Regions from separate parts of the Peribacillus sp. V2I11 genome, predicted to be linked through region 2. Evidence: riboswitches for the same ligand, from Rfam matches in the RefSeq annotation. Region 2 holds a riboswitch; the other holds the start of a gene.
What was found. Region 2 has a riboswitch for cyclic di-GMP ahead of QFZ73_RS19900 (anti-repressor SinI family protein). Riboswitches for the same ligand answer to the same signal wherever they lie in the genome.
Positions count from the first base shown of each region.

Region 1 (6,005 bases), 1.5 Mb from region 2:
GGCGTGACAATTGAGCGGTTGGAAGTAGCCGTGATTGGTGCTGAACATGAAGTGTTTTCTAATAGTGCACTCGTTCAGATAGCTGGCAGGGTAGGAAGAAGCTTTGCTAACCCTGCCGGGACGATCACCTTTTTTCATTACGGTAAAAGTAAAGCGATGGTCGAGGCGATACACCATATACAAATGATGAATGAAGATGCCATGAAAAGGGGGCTGCTGGATGAATAGATGTCTTGTTTGTGATGAAGGAATGAAGCAAGCATTGACATGGAGGAGCCTTTTTGCGCGGGCCGAGGCAAGGGCAATCTGCGCAGGATGTGAGGGGAAACTTAATAGGATAACCGGAGAAACATGTTCAATGTGCTCAAGGGAGCTGGGTGGGGATCATACCAACGGTGACCTCTGTCTGGATTGTTCAAGATGGGACAGGAATAGGGAATGGGGAGGCTATTTGTCGAAGAACATATCACTATTTCATTATAATGAATACTTAAAAGATATTATTGCTAAATATAAGTACCGTGGGGACTATGCATTAGCTGGGGTTTTCGTCCCTTTTTTGAAAGAAAGGTTAAAGGACATGGAGTTTGATCTGGTAACGGTCATCCCGCTTAGTCATGAACGGCTTAGGGAGCGGGGATTCAACCAGGGTCAGGCTTTGGCAGATCTTCTTGGGCTTCACACGGTTGAGACCTTGACAAGAATCCATTCGGAAAAACAATCAAAAAAATCACGTCAAGAGAGAATGTCATTACCGCAGGTTTTTCAGGTCATGCAATCTGATTTGCTGGATCATAAATCTATTTTGATCATCGATGACATTTACACGACAGGCACAACTCTCAGGCATGCAGCCAAAGCATTGATAACGGCTGGGGCCAAAGAAGTATCATCCATCACCCTGGCTAGGTGAAACAGTTTATTTTAATGAACATCCTAAAGTATCGCTGGGATTATTCGATATATACAGTACTGAAGAATAATCGCTGTGATGGTGAAGGAGGGGGCCTAGATGGAAGTATTCAACTGTCCAAACTGTAATTCGTTATTCGTTATGACGAAATTCCGTGATGTATGCGATGCCTGTTATAAAGAAGAAGAAGCCCAATATGATAAAGTGTATGCATATATTCATAAATAGAACGGTGTCCATGATGCAGGTGGTTAAGGGCACTGGCGTTGAAGAAACGTTAATAATTAAATTTGTGAGAACCGGAAAGCTGGCGCAGTTTCCTAATCTAGGAATTCCATGTGAGAAGTGCGGCGCTAACATCAAGTACGGAAGGTTATGCGGCAAATGCGGCGATTCACTGCGATCGGATTTGCAGGCATTTGAAAATGAGGAAAACGCCTGACTGAAATTCAAGGAAATGAAAAAAAATACGTACTACATGAAGGATGATCAAAAAGGAAGAATCATGGAAACATGATGCGGTATTTGTTAAAATATTCGATATTGAGAACAATATTCGACAATGGATGTCGAAGGAAAGATTACAGGAAACAATTAAAGAGGTCCATTCCTTGTCGATAATAAAGATAGGGAGAATAACACAGTACTAAGCCATTTTCATGTGTAAAGGAATCGAAACATAATGGAATTTATTAAATCGACCGAAGGAGAGGATCTGGAATATGAAAATCAATAACGTCGGTATGACAGGTGTTAACCCTTATAATCTTCAAGCCAATAAAACGGAGAATATCAAAGAATCCAAGGTCAAATACTTGGATAAAGTTGAAATTTCTTCAGCAGCAAAAGAAATGCAGCAATCATCTCCGATTCTTGCTGCAAGACAAGCAAAAGTGGACGAACTGAAAATCCAAGTTGAAAAAGGGAATTATAAATTGAATGCACAATCAACGGCTAAGGGTCTCATCGATTTTTACCGGAAATGAATTTTCAATGAAAAAGCTTGAATGAAGGGACGGAGCCATTTGCCGTCTTCATTTATGAGAGGAGGAGGCAGCAAAATGTCTGCACGGAACATCATCGGATCGCTTGAGGAATTGATCAGGCTTCATAAAAGCTTCAATCAATTGTCGATAAGAAAAACGGCCATTTTGAAAGCAAATGATACCGAGGCAATTACTGCCCTGCTGATTTCGGAACAAAAGCATATTAAAGCGATCAGTCAAACGGATAAGGAAAGAGAAAGGGCAGTCGAGGAATTTCTTGAAAGGGTACGGTGGGACAGCCGGCCTCCATCCATACCATACCGTAACGGAACTGACAGGACCTGAAGAAACGGAAAACCTTGAAATGCTAATAGCGGAATTGATTTATGAAGTGACAAAGCTAAAGGAGCGGAACGGTTTAAATCAGCAATTGATCTATCAGTCACTTCAATTCATCAATGTCTCTTGACGGCTTGGTGTGGATTCCCAAAGCGGTCAAGTGTAATGGAGATTCGAGCCTTTCGTGATTTGACTGCTGAATTACTTGCCGTTCTGGAAGAATGCAAGATTACAGAACGTGATGATAAAATAGGAAGGGTCACACAGCTGATTGACCAACGAGATGGTCTTCTTTCTCAAATCAAACCGCCTTTTACTGTCGAAGAGCAGCAGCTGGGCCGTGCAACAGTGTTGCTTAACAAACAGGTCGATCACTTGCTGAAGCTCCAAAAGCAGGAGATACAGCGGGACATCCAGGAAATAAATAAGAAGAAACGATCATCTAATAAACACACGAACCCGTATGAAAGTCCATCAGTGGATGGCATGTTCTACGATAAAAGAAATTGATTACCCAACCGTTTGGATTCCAAACGGTCTTTATGTTAATTATTTTTAAATTTTCTGTAAATAATATAGGCTTAATTTTTTCTTTATGGCATAGCATTTGATATAATGAAGCTAGGGCAGACATCAACCCTTTCCAGACCTTCCGACAATTGTTTCATTATTTCGACATATTTCATGATGTGTTTCTAAAGGGAACCGGAGGGGTATTGTAGAATCTAACTGTATAGTCTTAATTTAAGGAGGACTCACTTTATGAATTACAACGTACGCGGTGAAAACATTGAGGTAACTCCAGCAATTCGAGAATACGTCGAAAAGAAAATTGGCAAGTTAGAACGATATTTTAACAATACACCAGATGCAAATGTGTTAGTGAATTTAAAAGTGAACAATAATACATCAAAGGTCGAAGTGACGATTCCTATGCAGAATTTGGTTCTTCGCGCTGAAGAGGAAAATGCGGATATGTATGCTGCCATTGACTTGATCAATGATAAGCTTGAACGCCAAATTCGTAAACATAAAACGAAGGTCAATCGTAAGTTCCGGAACAATCTATCGACTACACCCGATGCATTCGCCTTCAATACGGAAGTTGACGAAGTGGTGGATGAATTCGAAGACGATAATGATATTGAAGTGGTCCGCAATAAGCGCTTTGATTTAAAGCCGATGGACAGTGAAGAAGCGATTTTACAAATGAATATGCTTGGTCACAGTTTCTTCGTTTACACGAATGCGGATACTAATACAACAAACGTAGTGTACCGTCGAAAAGATGGACGCTATGGATTGATTGAACCTAGTTAATTATTATTTTAAGATCAAAAGCACAGCCCCCGGGTTGTGCTTTTTTAATGTATGTTGATAGAATTCATTGGCTGTTGAATTTACTAGAAAAGTAATCTTTTGTTCTCTAAAGAATACAAAATTTATTAAAAATCCATTTTAAAGAACAGTTTTAGTTCTTTATTAAGACAAGTGGTCAGTTTTACCAATTTAATCACCCTTATCTTTTGCACTATACTCGAATTGTTGGTACTTTAAAAAGAACAACTGGTTATTTATAAAAAACGTTTTGATCAAGGTGCAGAGGGGTTGGATTACTTTTATCGAAACAATTGCCATACATGCCATAGGTCCTCTTTTAGCAGTGCGGAATATGGAAAGTGGCTTTGCCCGACCTGCGGTGAGGACTTAACTGCGCAAAAAGCCCTGGATGCACTTGCAATTGAGAGAATCAATACACCCCAACGAAATATTAAGAAGAGCAATATTTTACTATTATACAAAAAACGAAATTGAATTAGTCCATGATAAATCACCTAAACTTTTAATTTTCTTAATATTGTAATATTTTGTCGGATAAAAGTTTTTGCATTTATGCGGATTACCGACATAAAATAGCAATATATGGAATGTGTATCCGTTATAATATGATTGCAAGTAATATATTTGGTAATAAATACCACGACTAAGGCAAGCTTATTGAAAGATGAGGGCGCAAAGGCATAGGTCTAAGGTCCTTGTGACTATGATGGCTGGTCTGCCTGAAATACAAAGAGTATTTTAGGAGGTAGAAGAGGTGGCTAATGTGGAAATGGATCAAGAATGGGTGAAATTGATTTCAGAAGCAAGGAGCATGGGTTTCAAAAAAGAGGAAATCAGTGCTTTTTTGAAACGGGCAAGCCTTGGGGTTACATTAGAGGAGAACGATGGAAAATAGGTTCCGAACAAGTTCGGGAACATCCCTATAAACAGTGGTTCGATTCAGTAGCTGCTTATAGGGTTCATTCTTCCTTGAGATTCTAGTGAGTCTAGCTTATTCAAACTGTATTCTTCAGGATTATGTAGGTAAACTAGTGCACTACCACTCTACTCTTCTTTATCTTTTCTCCATTTATTAAACTCGATGAATTCCCTGAATTGTTGTTTTGAAACACCCGAAATCATGGCTTCCTCAACGATTTTCATCCAGTCAGTGTCCAAGGTTTCCTTATTTGGAGCATCATAAAGCAGGGCATCAACAGGAATGTTAAGTACGGCGGAGATTTTTTCTAGAAATTGAATAGAAGGATTCGTTTGTAAGTTCCGCTCGAGCGAACTTAAATAGGACTTTGCCACACCCGCTTTATCGGCAAGTTCAGTCATCGACATTTTTTTTTCTTCTCGCAGTTTTTTTACACGTTCACCAATCATCAATACCACCTCGAAACATGTTCTATTTATATTCCGCTATTAAGTTACAGTGCCCACCTTATCATTCAAAACATGACGCCTGTAAGGCTGGATTACCTTGACATGCTATCGCTAGAGGGCACAGGCAGCATCTAGTGATGGAAGGTTATGGAAAATTCTCGTTTGCATATGGAATAGTGGGGGATTTTGCAACATATTTTTTATACTTCCTTCTATTTTAACAGTTTTACTCCTCATTTATCCATTGTTTTTCGCAAGAATTGAATTCAGGTCTATACCAGGGAAGTGACATGAAGTTGTACCTCTAGGATAGAAGTGGTAAAATTAAGCGTGCATTAGTAATAATAGAAGATGTGTTTCTTCTTACTTATATGAATTTTGTCATTGAACGATCATTACCATAATAGAGGAGCGTTATTGAATGCTTAATATATTAAATAAAGTTTTTGATCCGAATAAGCGAGAAATCAAACGTTTAGAAAAAATCGCTGATCAGGTCGAAGCGCTGGCTGATGAGACGGCTGCGCTATCGGATGAACAGTTGCGTGCCAAAACGGGTGAGTTTAAAGAGCGTTATCAAAATGGCGAAACCGTTGATGATTTGCTTGTCGAGGCTTTTGCAGTTGCGCGTGAAGGGGCAAAGCGTGCTCTGGGCCTATACCCTTACCGTGTTCAAATCATGGGTGGGGCATCCCTTCATGATGGAAATATCTCCGAGATGAAAACAGGGGAAGGTAAAACCTTAACATCCACCATGCCGGTTTACTTAAACGCGCTTACCGGTAAAGGTGTACATGTCGTTACTGTCAATGAATACTTGGCACACCGGGATGCCACCGAGATGGGTGTATTGTATGATTTCCTTGGTTTGACCGTCGGATTGAATTTGAACAGTCATTCCAAAGAAGAAAAACAAGCCGCATACAATGCGGACATTACGTACAGTACGAATAATGAGTTAGGTTTTGATTACCTTCGTGACAATATGGTGTTATATAAAGAACAAATGGTACAGCGCCCGCTGCACTTTGCTGTCATTGATGAGGTCGATTCGATTT
Region 1 is NZ_JAUSYW010000001.1:2,628,304-2,634,308, forward strand. Features, by position in the region: gene QFZ73_RS12640 (ATP-dependent helicase ComFA) at 1-228, shown strand, start outside; gene QFZ73_RS12645 (ComFC family protein) at 221-913, shown strand; gene QFZ73_RS28920 (hypothetical protein) at 1,013-1,141, shown strand; gene flgM (flagellar biosynthesis anti-sigma factor FlgM) at 1,636-1,899, shown strand; gene flgN (flagellar export chaperone FlgN) at 1,975-2,244, shown strand; gene fliT (flagellar protein FliT) at 2,404-2,748, shown strand; gene hpf (ribosome hibernation-promoting factor, HPF/YfiA family) at 3,001-3,558, shown strand; cyclic di-GMP riboswitch class I at 4,217-4,302, shown strand; gene QFZ73_RS12675 (anti-repressor SinI family protein) at 4,334-4,474, shown strand; gene QFZ73_RS12680 (helix-turn-helix domain-containing protein) at 4,624-4,947, opposite strand; gene secA (preprotein translocase subunit SecA) at 5,369-6,005, shown strand, end outside.
Region 1: it holds a riboswitch for cyclic di-GMP, as region 2 does, so the genes downstream of both, QFZ73_RS12675 (anti-repressor SinI family protein) here and QFZ73_RS19900 (anti-repressor SinI family protein) in region 2, are expected to answer to the same signal.

Region 2 (13,134 bases):
TTACAGTTTATATCTTCCCTTATATTTACTTTCATTCAAATCGGAATAGCTTTTTATTTATCTGTTCCAATGACGAGTTTTATAATAGCCTTTGGGATCATTCTTATTTTTTCGTCCCGAAAATTCGTGAAAAAGTCTCAGTCTATTGGAAAGGAAACCTTTCAGCTAACACAAACCTATTTAGCGGGTATGACTGATCACCTTAACGGAATGAAAGATATCAAAAGTAATTCACTAGAGGAATCTCATTTGAATTGGTTTCTTTCTTTAAGTGAGAGAATGGAAAAAAATAGAATCAAGTTAACGACTTTAAATACGACGTCCCAGATGATCTTCAAAATTGTATCTTCAGTCTTAATTGCCATTTTTGTGTTTTTTTCGATAAAGATGTTCATGGCCCAGCCAGCACAATTAATGCTGATCATGGTCATTTTTTCAAGGTTATGGCCAAGGTTCACTAGCATTCAATCCAATTTAGAGCAAATAGGATCTACGCTTCCATCTTTTAAAGCCTTGTCGGATTTACAAAACGAATGTAGAGAAGCAAGAGAGTTATATGAATCCGATTATAAAAATATCATGCCCATTGAAATTAAAAGAGGGTTAGATTGCCGTAATGTTTATTTTAGTTATGATCAAAATGAAAGCACTTATGCCCTTAAAAATATAAGCATACAAATCCCCTCTAACCGCATGACGGCTATTGTCGGCCGATCGGGTGCCGGAAAAAGCACCTTAATAGATATATTAATGGGGTTGAATCATCCTAATAGGGGCGAAGTCAGAATGGATGATATTCCCCTTACCAATGACCGCTTGTTATCGCTGCGGAGGTCCATAAGTTATATCCCGCAAGATCCATTTCTCTTTAATGCAACCATACGGGAAAATCTGCTGATCATTGACCCTGAGGCAAGTGATGAGTCCATATGGGAGTCTTTGGAGTTCGCTGCAGCTGCTGACTTTGTCAATAAGCTTCCACAGGGTTTGGATACACTCATCGGCGATCGAGGAGTGCGACTATCAGGAGGAGAAAGGCAGCGTCTAGTGTTAGCCAGAGCGATTTTACGCAAACCGGCCATCCTCGTTTTGGATGAAGCGACGAGTGCATTGGATACAGAGAACGAAGCGAAGATTCAATCCGCTATTGAAAGATTAAAGGGAAAAATGACGATCATCGTCATAGCTCATCGATTATCGACGATTCGCAATGCCGATCAAGTGTTGGTCATGGATCAGGGAGAAATCATTCAGGTCGGTGAATATAACCAACTAGCGAGTGAAAAAAGAGGGATGTTTAGTAATTTACTAGGTATCCAAATGGAATCAAGTGTGTGATTCTCTAATTAAAGCCGATTTGCTGAACTTTCTTTTAACATTGAGTAGATACTATATGAAAATGAGATTAATTACATTACAATAAATAAATGGTTTATCCAGCATTTTTAATTGTAATAAAGAATGAAAGGTCCGTTGAATGTTATGAACAAGCTTATTTCTTATGAATAGGTCTAACATCAGGGTTATATGACATTACAATGCTATTTTGTGGATTAATCAATCAAATATTGGGTATTATTAAAGAAAATTAGAGAAAGAGAAACTATTCAAAGCTATGATTCATATCTAGAGAGCGGTTGCTCTATTGACTGGGTTAATTAAGAAAGGATGAATTTTTTTAAAATGCCTTTATACCAAATGAAAGAAATATGGACACCCTTAAAGTTAGTTGGAGTTAAGTTTTTTAAATCCGATGATAATAGTATTTTCATAAAGGTTTTTAACCAACATCGAAGAAGGTTAAAGTAATATGTTTTGATATAATGAGTATTAACCTAAATGTACCTCCAAAGTGTTAGGAGAACCACTTTAGCATAGCATCTAGCGTGTTGAATAAAAGTCATTAGTTTGTTTTTTGAGAGCCTAAAATAAAAAAGTTTTAGGCTCCTTAGTTTGCGTGGTTTTAAAGATCCATCATGATATGTGTAAGCGAAGTAACATTATGATAAAAGGTGTCTACAGGGACATATGGGTATGAAGAAAATCGGTGAAATCACCTGTCATAAAAATACAGACTTCACATCATTAAAGGAAAGGTATTTTGTATGAGGTGATAGTTACAGAGTAAAAGAATGGTATGTATAAAGGGAAAAAATTCAGGATTATCGTTCGTGACTTCATTAGGAGAGAACAGAACTTGAAAAGTCATCATATCAATGGGAAATATAAGAATATGTGTACATGGGGAAGTCTGTTTCAGCCTTCTTTTTTTATGAACTGTTTACTAATCAACCACAAACTGTTTCAATTCCTTTTATTAAAATGGAATTAATTGGTGTTTTAAAACAAGAACAAGGTCACAATAAAAAATCATATAGTGGGGAACATTATTCAGTTTACCATTGTGGTTGTCATTTTTCGGTTGGATCAAAATTATAATGAATTATATAAGTTAAGAAATTAAAGACTCGGATTATACAATAATTGGTGATCGAGGACTTCGACTGTCAGGAGCAGAAAGACAGCGTCTTGTACTTGCCCGAGCAATTAGAAAACAGTGAAAAATCCAAGGTTTAATAGTAGGAAAATGGCAGGCATCACACAAAGACAGTTGTTATTGTGTGGTGCCTGCCATTTTAATCCTGCTTAAGCTGTATCACTTCAAATACTAGTTGGGTATGCACCGCTAAAACAGGCTATACAGCGACTGCTAGTTTCTGCAAGATCCACATCTACTGCCTCTAATAACCCATCGGTGCTTAAAAAGGCTAAGGAATCTGCCCCGATAACCTGTCCCATAGCTCGTTCGTGTTCGTGTTTGTTGGCAAATAGTTCTTCCTTAGTTGGCATGTCCACTCCATAAAAACAAGGGTTTTTAACCATGGGTGAACTAATTCTTACATGGACTTCCTTGGCCCCTGCTTGCCGAATCAATTGGACAATGCGCTTGCTTGTGGTTCCTCTAACAATCGAGTCATCGACTAATACCACCCTTTTTCCTTCCAAAATTTCTTGCACGGCGCTTAATTTCAGTCGAACAGCTAAGTCGCGCAATTCTTGGGTGGGCTCAATAAATGAACGACCAGCATAAGGGTTTTTAATAATCCCCATTTCATATGGAATTCCTGATTGTTGGGAAAAACCAATGGCGGCAGGAACGCTTGATTCAGGAACTGCAACGACAACATCAGCTTGTGTCGGATGTTCTTTTGACAGAATTTTACCTAATTCCTTCCGGATTGTTAAGACACTTCTTCCTTGAATAACGCTATCCGGACGGGCAAAATAGACAAACTCAAAGGAACAAAGGGAAACCTTACCTTTTTCTGCAAATCTTCCAGTTTGAATTCCATTTTCATCTATAAGAAGCCATTCACCCGGTTCAACATCCCGCCAGAACTTAGCATCAACCGCATTTAGAGCGCATGTTTCTGAGGAAGCGATGATTGATTCACCAATTTTTCCAAGGCTAAGCGGACGTAACCCATGACGGTCCAGGGCAATTAGCATTTGCTTTTCAGTCATTATAATCAAGGCAAATGAACCGTCGATACGTTTAAGCATATCAGGTGCGCTTTCCGCGAAATGCTTTTTACTTGAACGAGCTATTAAGTGAGCGATAATTTCAGTATCGGTCGTTGTTTGAAATATGCTTCCCTGCTGTTGTAACACATCCCGTTCTATCCTTGCATTTACGAGGTTGCCATTATGAGCAACAGCCAGGTCCCCCTCACTATATTTAAAAACGAGGGGTTGTGCGTTTTGCAGTAAACTTTCACCAGAAGTTGAATATCGTACATGACCAATGGCCATATTTCCGCTTAATCCATCAAGGATGTCCCGTGAAAATACTTGGGTAACTAAGCCCATTCCCCTGTGATTCCTGAATGATTTCCCATCACTAGCCACAATTCCTGCACTCTCCTGACCACGGTGTTGAAGTGCATGAAGTCCGTAATAAGTTAATTCGGCTGCTTTGGGGTGATTAAACACTCCAAATACCCCGCATTTCTCCTGCATTTCTGAATCCATTTTTCTCTTCCTCCCGTTGATATCCTTTTTGTTATTTTTGGCAAAAGGTGAATTTCTATCCTTCTTATTTACTAATCGGTAAATGGATATGGGATTAAACAAGTTGCAGCCATAAAACAGTTCTATGGAACAGGGATAATTGCTTAGCATTATTGAGTGAATATCTTGGTATAAAAGACTTTTGGATATAACGGAATATTTTGAATTAAATAGTTACTAGAGTTCACGAAAAGTCAGGTTACATCCATATTATGGTTGGCATGCTGGCTTTTTTTCTTAGGGAAAATAAATTAAAACTGAATCACTTAGCACACTTATTATTTTTGTGGAATAGCAAATTCAAGCTTATATATGCTATTATAAATCTATTTTTAATAATTGAGTTGTAAAGAAAGCGCACTATAACAGTGTTTTTGCATGGTGATGTCACTTTTTGATGAATGATGTAGAAAAATGACAGAAAAAAACGAATAGTATTAAGAGCTATTTTTACGTTTTTAAGTATAATTAACATTAATATAGTTTTAATTAAGGGTAAATTCTTTGAGGGCATGATGGTTTATTTAACATGGATTCAAGAGATTTATTAATCTTGGTTAGTAATTAATGTGAAATATTCTTGAGAAAGGCAAACCTATTGAAAAGTAGGGACGCAAAATTACAGGTCTAAGGCTAAATGCTAAGACGGCTGTGTTACCACAAGTTGGGTGGGATTTATCATGGAAGCTAACAATGAACGGGAAGAATGGGTTTATCTAATTTTAGAGGCTAAAAATCTAGGATTATCTATTGAAGATGTGCGGGAGTTCATCAAGGGAAAATGAACTGGAAAAGCAAATCAGGGGATAAATATTACGTTAGGGAAGGCTGTTATACAGTCTTCTTTTTTTTATTTTCATTATTGGAAATGACCGTAAAAGGTATCTGGAATAAAGAACCTGGGGACAATAAAAATACAACCTAATTGAGAGGGATTTTATTATGGATGGACTTAAGGCTTTTATAAAGGGATTAATATGGGGAACTTTATTCAGTGTACCGTTATGGCTGTCATTTTTCGGTTGGATAAAAATAATCATGAATTTTATAAACTAAGCGCTTAATAATTTCAGATTATTAAAATGATATCTAGGCAGGATTAATCATGATGATCATAGAATTCAGTTAATGAACCTAATGCTTTAGTCGTAACTTTCTGCAGATTTAAGAACTATAACCTATAAAGAAATAGTTAATAATACTTAAATATTTTTTAGTTGTGTGCCGATACTACACTATGGAGATCAAGCAAAGGGACTTCGCTTAAGGCGATGTCAGATAGCTGCCATCAAAGCATAAGGAGACTATTTGATGACAAAAAACAAATTCATTACGTTCGAGGAAGTTTATGAAAAGAAACAAAGAAGCAAGAAAATTTTTATTGGAACCTATATTACCATTACATTAGTTTTAATTTCATTAATGACTTATTTTATGGGAAAATCATAATATGGGGTATCGAAGGGGCTGAGGAATTGGTCCTTTTTTGTTTTTTATCCATACATATTGACTGGTAGTATTCCTTCCCTTGAATATTAAGGGAATGTTAATTTTTAGTAATTTTCTGATAATATAGTAGTTTCCGCTTGCCAATTCCTACTATTTATGGGATTATCAAATAAATGAGCTATATTCCTTATTTTTAAAAAAAGGATTAGGACAACAGTATGAAATGGTGGCTCAATTATATAGTGGAGTGGAAATTTCTAATGGATTTTTTTGATATTTTAAAAGACACTTTTGCCAAGGGTGAGTCTGGACAAGATGTTACTGTGAATGAACTTATGGAGGATATTAAGGAGAAATTAAGCGGGATCATTGAACAACCTGAAAGAATATGATCCGTAGATACATATGCCCCATTTTGCCCGTTTCATGGGCAATGCTCATCTCCTTTTCTGGTATCGATGGAGAAGGCGTCAATGAATCCAAGAAATCATATCAGATACATTACTTAAGGAGCATGTCTAACAACATGCTTCTTTTTTATGGTTTTCCCTTATATATATAAATAATGATAACCTGTGAGGGTGATGAGGGTGAGGAGACAAAGTAAGATTCCAATAGGGGTATTGAGGGCTATTCTTTTGGTGTTCGCTGCAGGAGCTTGTATCATTCTTCTTTTTCCGAGCGGTTCAAAAAGTGTGGTTGAAGATTTTTATGAATATGAAAGTGAGGCGGAGTTCGGGAAGTCCTGGGATTTGTTAAGTTCTGAAATGAAGCAGCGGTTTCCGAATCGTGCGGATTATGTGCAAAATCGGTCGCATGTATTTTTACAGCATATGGATGTGGAGACTTTTCAGTATGATGTAGGCCGTTCTAAGAAAGTGAAGAACTGGAGGCTGGATAAGGTTGGAAGGCTGCATAAAACGGCCTATGAAATTCCAGTTACACAGGTCTTCAATTCTCGCTTTGGGGTGTTTACATTGGAACAAAATTGCTATGTCGTCAAAGAAAAGGGCGAATGGCGTTTGTTATGGGATTATCGGTTTGAATAGATTCCTCTCCTTTTTCAGGCCCAAGTTCGTAGAAAAGGGAGAGGTGATGCTCTCATATAATGCCGAATAGATTTACTTCTCATGAAACATATTTCATTCTTGAACGATCACTGATGGCTTTCAAAATAAACATTTTGTCCTGTGTGCTTAGCATAGCCCAGCTGCCTGCTTTGATTTTCATTTAAATCCACTCCTTTTGTTTAGGATTATTTATTATAGTTGATGAATGGTGGTTGATGGAATTCCGGGTCCAAAGAATAATAGTGTCAAGTGATTTACAGGGGCAAGGGGAAGATGGATTTGTCAGCTCATATTAGATTATACCGTCTTTTTATGCCTAATAAACAACAAAAATTCCAACAAATCTCTACAATTGGTGTTCGTTTTTTGTCAGAATATTGGACGGGGAAAATGAAAAGGCTGTCAGGATGCGGGTCCGGACAGCTCTTTCATTTTTTCTTATTTGATGGATAATTGTTCTTTTAATTCGGATTGGACCTTTTCTTTTTCTTCATCCGACACAATATAATAGTAGATTCCGTCGATTTTCGTTCCGTTGCCATTTATGGACGATTGGGTAATGCTTTTGCTTGCGTCCCTGTAGTTCTTTTGGATGTCCATCATGTCATCAAACGTCAAATTCGTCTGGATATTATTACCGAGTGCATCGAAGACTTCATCGTATTTCGTCAGAGAGGAAAGACTTGCGCCTTCCTTGATGACTGCTTCGATGATGGCACGCTGTCTGGATTGACGGCCGAAATCACCACTCGGATCATCATGTCTCATTCTTGAATAGGCAAGGGCTTCTTTCCCGTTAAGGGTATGCGTACCTTTTGCAAAATGAATGCCATCCGATGTGAAGTCCAAATCGTTTTGCACGGTCACTCCGCCGACTGCGTCGACGATATCCTTAAAGCCTTCCATATTGATCTTCATATAATAGTCGATTGGGATATCAAGGAAGTTTTCAATGGTATCCATGGACATTTTCGCGCCGCCGAAGGCAAATGCATGGTTGATTTTATCCTGTGTACCATGACCGATGATCTCGGTCCGTGTATCACGCGGAATGCTTAGCATTTTGACCGATTTCTTTTGTGGATTGACTGTCAGGACGATCATTGTATCCGAACGGCCTTTGTCACCATCACGTTCATCGACACCGAGCATGAGCATCGAGAAGGGCTCCTGATCTGATAGTGCAAGATCTTTCGTTCGTTTATCCGTGGTACGGTCTATTGGTGTATGCATCGTGTCAACGGTTTTTGTCAGTGAATTCCATACGGAGTAGGCAAAGGCTCCGCCTGCCAATATAAAAAGTAGGACAATTATCCCGACTACCTTCAGCCATGTCCGTTTCTTTTTCTTCTTTTTTTCATGTCTCATATTTTACTTCCTTCCTCTTTTTGTAACCACTTCATCTATTATATTTAATTTCAATATAAAAGAATAGTATATTATGTTATTTTATAATACCTTTGGCATATTTTGGTGTAATTTAATTAGAACAATTCTTCATTTAAAGGTTTAATGCGGAAGGAGTGACTGATCGGAAAATCCACACTTCTCTGGTTATTGGCTGTGTAATTTGGCCTAGTGTTTAGCATCCGGATATTTGGAAGTTGCAGATTTTTTATATGTGTACATGGGTAATCATGAATTTACAGCCAGCATTGCCGCAGGCTTGGACGTTATGGTCCGGGAGTGGATCGTACGGAGCTTGCCGTCTTATATCAATTTTGAATTGCAAATGGTTATCATGGCTACTTATGAAATCGAGATGAAGTCATGCTGATTAAGGATGGCGAGATCATCTCCAAGGAAAATGTCGGGGACCTATGTGAAAGTAGTGGGAAATCGGTGGTCGGTTGCTAATGGGACATCATAGCTAATAGGAAAAATAATAAAGTAGCTTCGGAAATGATTCCGAGGTTATTTTTTTGTTTGCAAGGAGAAAAGCCTTTGAATCTAATGAATTTGGCCAGGTGAAATAGGTTTTCTAAATATTTCCAAGTGAATGAGGTTTTACTTTAAAATGGGTGATAAGCAAAGTCCCTATTAGAAAGAAGGCGCATATATATGCAGTACGGATATCCCTAAAGAATAATAAATATTGGAGGCTAAAGAATAAATGGAATATTCAACGGAAAGGTCATCGTACGAGAGCAGCTCAACGGATATCCCTAAAGAATAAATAAATATTGGAGGCTAAAGAGTAAATGGAATATTCAACGGAAAGTTCACCGTACGAAAGTAGTTCAACGGAAAGCTCATCAACCGAAAGTAGCTCAACGGAAAGCTCATCGTACGAAGGCAGCTCAACGGAAAGCTCATCAGATGAAAGCAGCTCAACGGAAAGCTCATCAGATGAAAGCAGCTCAACAGAAAGCTCATCAGATGAAAGCAGCTCAACGGAAAGCTCTTCGGATGAAGGGAATTCAAATGCAATCTTTTCCGGGACTGCAGAAGAAACTGAGGATTCAACTGAGGGTGAAGAGAATGGCAGTCCTCGTCGTGTGAATGTATTTAAGAAAATGTGGCTGGATAATATGATTAAAGCATCGAAGGGTATTTATAAAGAAGGAGACTGACCATACAGGTACAGCAACTAAAAAGTTGTTGTGCCTTCTTATGAAAAGTGGACATGCCGAGAGCATCCGTAATTGACATATCCTCTAATTTTTCTTCAGCTAAAAGTATGCGGAATGCAGTCTGCAATAATCTACATGTAAATGCTGTAAAAGTTATCGAGCTAGAATCTATTGAAATGTTATTTCTGCCCTTGATGAAACCCTAACAGATTACGGACTGATTTCCGGGGGAAATTGTCCAAGCAAGGCGATCAAAGGGATTTTAGCCTAAGCTTTCGGGTTTCTAACGAAGAAAGGCCTAGCCGGAGCGTTTGGCTGACGGTTGTACATACTCCCTGTGGATTTCTTTGGACACAATGGCTTACTGGTGGGATTTAAGTTGTTTTTTACAGAATGGCGGTCACCAAATGATATCTAAATATATTGGTCAGTATATTGAACTAGGACTCTCTGGAAACATTCATATATATTAATAGAAGTAAGTTTGGAAATTCAGTTCGGAAAGGAGATATCTTTAATGTGCCGAAATGGAATGTAGCTGTACACTTTTCCCGTATACAAACCAATAAGCTGGTCATGCTCTTTTTAGCTATGCATCCGCGAATATTGGAAGGAGCAGTACGGTTGATGAATGCTCAAGGGGATTCGATTTTTGTCAATATGAGGCATGTTAAAAGTTTTCATTTTCCACATTAAAGAAACTCCGGGTCAGAAGTGATCCGGAGTTATTTCTTTTTCTCGATATTTTCATAGACCGAGGCAAGGGCTTGTTCAAATTTCCCGCTCTTTTTCGGTTTGTAATATTTTTTGCTGCGCAGTTTGTCCGGTAAGTATTGCTGTTTCACCCAGCCATTCTCGTAGTCATGCGGATAAAGGTAGCCGATGCCGCGTCCAAGTTCGGTGGCCCCTTTGTAATGGGCATCCTTAAGGTGATCCGGTACATCTCCACTATGGCCGCTGCGAATGTCGGAAAGCGCTGCATCGATTGCGACAATGGCCGTGTTCGATTTAGGTGAAAGGCATAACTCGATCACCGAGTTGGCAAGTGGAATCCGGGCTTCAGGAAAACCGAGCCGTTCAGCGGCTTCGACTGCAGCGAGTGCCCTGGGACCAGCCTGCGGATTGGCAAGACCTATGTCTTCGTAGGCAATGACCACCATGCGTCGGGCAATGCTGACAAGATCGCCGGCTTCGACCAAGCGCCCCAAATAATGAAGGGCTGCATTCACATCACTGCCGCGAATTGATTTTTGGAAAGCGGACAGAACATCATAATGGGCATCTCCATCCTTGTCATGCGAGAAGCTTTTTTTCTGCATGCATTCCTCGGCAATTTGCAGATCTATATGAATCGTTCCGGACTCATCGGGTTCGGTGGAAATGACGGCGAGTTCAAGAGCGTTAAGGGCACTGCGGACATCCCCGTTCGAAGCAGTCGCGAAATGGGTAAGGGCATCGAAGCTGACATCCGATTTATACGCACCAAGCCCCCGGTCTTCATCATGAAGTGCCCGTTCCAGAGCTTTGGTTATATCATTGGTTTCCAATGATTTGAGCTCGAAAATCTGGCACCTGCTCCGGATGGCCGGATTGATTGCATGGTAGGGATTGCTGGTCGTTGCACCGATCAAGGTGATCATCCCGTTTTCAAGATAAGGCAATAGGAAATCCTGCTTCGCCTTATCTAGTCGATGAACCTCATCAAGCAGCAGAATCACTTTCCCGGACATCTTCGCCTCGGCTGCCACGATTTCCATATCCTTTTTATTATTGGTCACCGCGTTCAGCGTCCGGAAAGCAAACTTCGTGCTCCCGGCAATCGCACTTGCAATCGATGTCTTGCCAATTCCCGGCGGACCATACAGGATCATGGATGAAAGCTGTTTGGCTTTCACCATCCTTGCGATAATTTTCCCTTCACCGACCAGATGCTCCTGCCCGATGATCTCATCAATCGATCGAGGCCGCATCCGGAAAGCAAGCGGTTTTATATTCATTGCGCACCTCTCCTTTTTATATAAGGTATCACAACTGATGGGGGAAATGCGCTGATTATGCTGTAAAAGAAGGCGAATTCGTATGATGGGGGTCCGTTTGGGGATGTAATTTGTGCTGTAAGGTTGATTATCCGCCCGTCCAACGCGAAAAATCGACCGTACTAACCTAATAATCCACCCACACCCGTAAAAATTCGTCATCTAATCAGTTGCATTCCATTCTTCATTTTCATTTTTCCTACCTTTCCAATTAGGATAATTTGACAAATGAAGGGCGGGTGAATGCATTTCCGGAGGGAATATGCTATAATTTCAAAAGAATTTAGAAACGGATAAATAATTTGAGGTGTATATGTATGAAGATATCTACTAAAGGCCGTTATGGTTTGACGATCATGATCGAGCTTGCTAAACATTATGGAGAAGGCCCGAAGAGTTTGAAGTCGATTGCCCAGACGCATAATCTGTCGGAGCATTATTTGGAGCAGTTGATTGCGCCGCTTCGTAATGCTGGGTTGGTGAAGAGTGTCCGCGGTGCGTATGGCGGGTATGTCCTGTCTAAAGATCCTCAGGAGATTACTTCGGGTGATGTCATTCGTGTATTGGAAGGGCCGATTACCCCTGTTGAAGGAATTGAGGATGAGGAGCCGGTGAAGCGCCAGCTTTGGATCCGGATTCGCGATGCTGTGAAGGATGTTTTGGATAATACGACGCTTATGGATTTGGCGAGCTACAAGGATACGGGTGAAATCGATTCTTATATGTACTATATTTAAGTGATTAGCAATGCGCCTATTATGTAGGCGCTTGCGTTTTTTAATGGAGGCGACAAAAAAGTGGACAGAATATATTTAGATCATGCTGCGACTTCACCGATGCATCCGAATGTGATCGATAGGATGATGACAGTCATGAACCATGACTTCGGGAATCCGTCGAGCATTCATGCTTTCGGGCGGGAGGCGCGCCATGTTTTGGATGAGGCGCGTTCGAGCATTGCAGCGAGCATCGGTGCGGGGCGGAATGAAATCATTTTCACGAGCGGTGGAACCGAGGCTGATAATACGGCGATCATTGGTATTGCGAATGCTTATAAAGAACAAGGGAAGCACATCATTACGACGGAGATTGAGCATCATGCGGTTTTGCATACATGCCAATACCTTGAGAAGTCTGGCTTTGAGGTCACATATTTACCTGTGAATGAAGCGGGGCTTATTTCAATTGCCGATTTAAAGGCGGCATTGCGGGACGACACGATTTTGGTTTCGGTCATGTTCGGCAATAATGAGGTTGGTTCGATCCAGCCGATTGCTGAAATCGGACAGCTGATCAAGGGGCATCAAGCCATTTTCCATACGGATGCGGTTCAGGCATATGGTTTGGTCTCCATCGACGTCCGTGAGCTGGGTGTGGATTTGCTGAGTGTATCCGCGCATAAAATCAACGGCCCCAAGGGAATCGGCTTTCTTTATATTCGTGAAGGCTTGAAGCTGAATCCGCATTTATATGGCGGGGAACAAGAACGCAAACGCCGTGCAGGTACGGAGAGCGTGCCGGCAATTGCCGGTTTTTCAGAAGCTGTTTTAATTGCACAAAGCACGATGGAAAAGAAAAGGGAGCAATACAAGCGATTTAAAGACGTATTGCTTGCCGTCTTCGATGAGGCGGATGTACAATATGAAATTAACGGATCTATGGAACAGTCACTACCGCATTTGCTGAATGTCAGTTTTCCGGGTACGAATGTGGAATCGATGCTCGTTAATATGGACTTGGTAGGTGTTGCGGTATCGAGCGGATCCGCTTGTACTGCTGGGTCAATCGATCCGTCGCATGTGCTTGTGGCGATGTTCGGGAAAGATTCGGAGCGGACGAAGAATTCGATTCGTTTCAGCTTCGGTCTGAACAACACGGAAGAGGAAGTAAGGCAGGCGGCCGAAACCACCGTTAAAATCGTTAATAGATTAGTGG
Region 2 is NZ_JAUSYW010000001.1:4,077,924-4,091,057, forward strand. Features, by position in the region: gene QFZ73_RS19890 (ABC transporter ATP-binding protein) at 1-1,338, shown strand, start outside; gene purF (amidophosphoribosyltransferase) at 2,662-4,032, opposite strand; cyclic di-GMP riboswitch class I at 4,650-4,733, shown strand; gene QFZ73_RS19900 (anti-repressor SinI family protein) at 4,752-4,856, shown strand; gene QFZ73_RS19905 (hypothetical protein) at 5,383-5,520, shown strand; gene QFZ73_RS19910 (YwzD family small protein) at 5,781-5,912, shown strand; gene QFZ73_RS19915 (hypothetical protein) at 6,111-6,569, shown strand; gene tagU (polyisoprenyl-teichoic acid--peptidoglycan teichoic acid transferase TagU) at 7,029-7,958, opposite strand; gene QFZ73_RS19925 (hypothetical protein) at 8,188-8,367, shown strand; gene QFZ73_RS19930 (hypothetical protein) at 8,792-9,163, shown strand; gene QFZ73_RS19935 (hypothetical protein) at 9,683-9,859, shown strand; gene QFZ73_RS19940 (replication-associated recombination protein A) at 9,889-11,160, opposite strand; gene cymR (cysteine metabolism transcriptional regulator CymR) at 11,517-11,936, shown strand; gene QFZ73_RS19950 (cysteine desulfurase family protein) at 11,997-13,134, shown strand, end outside.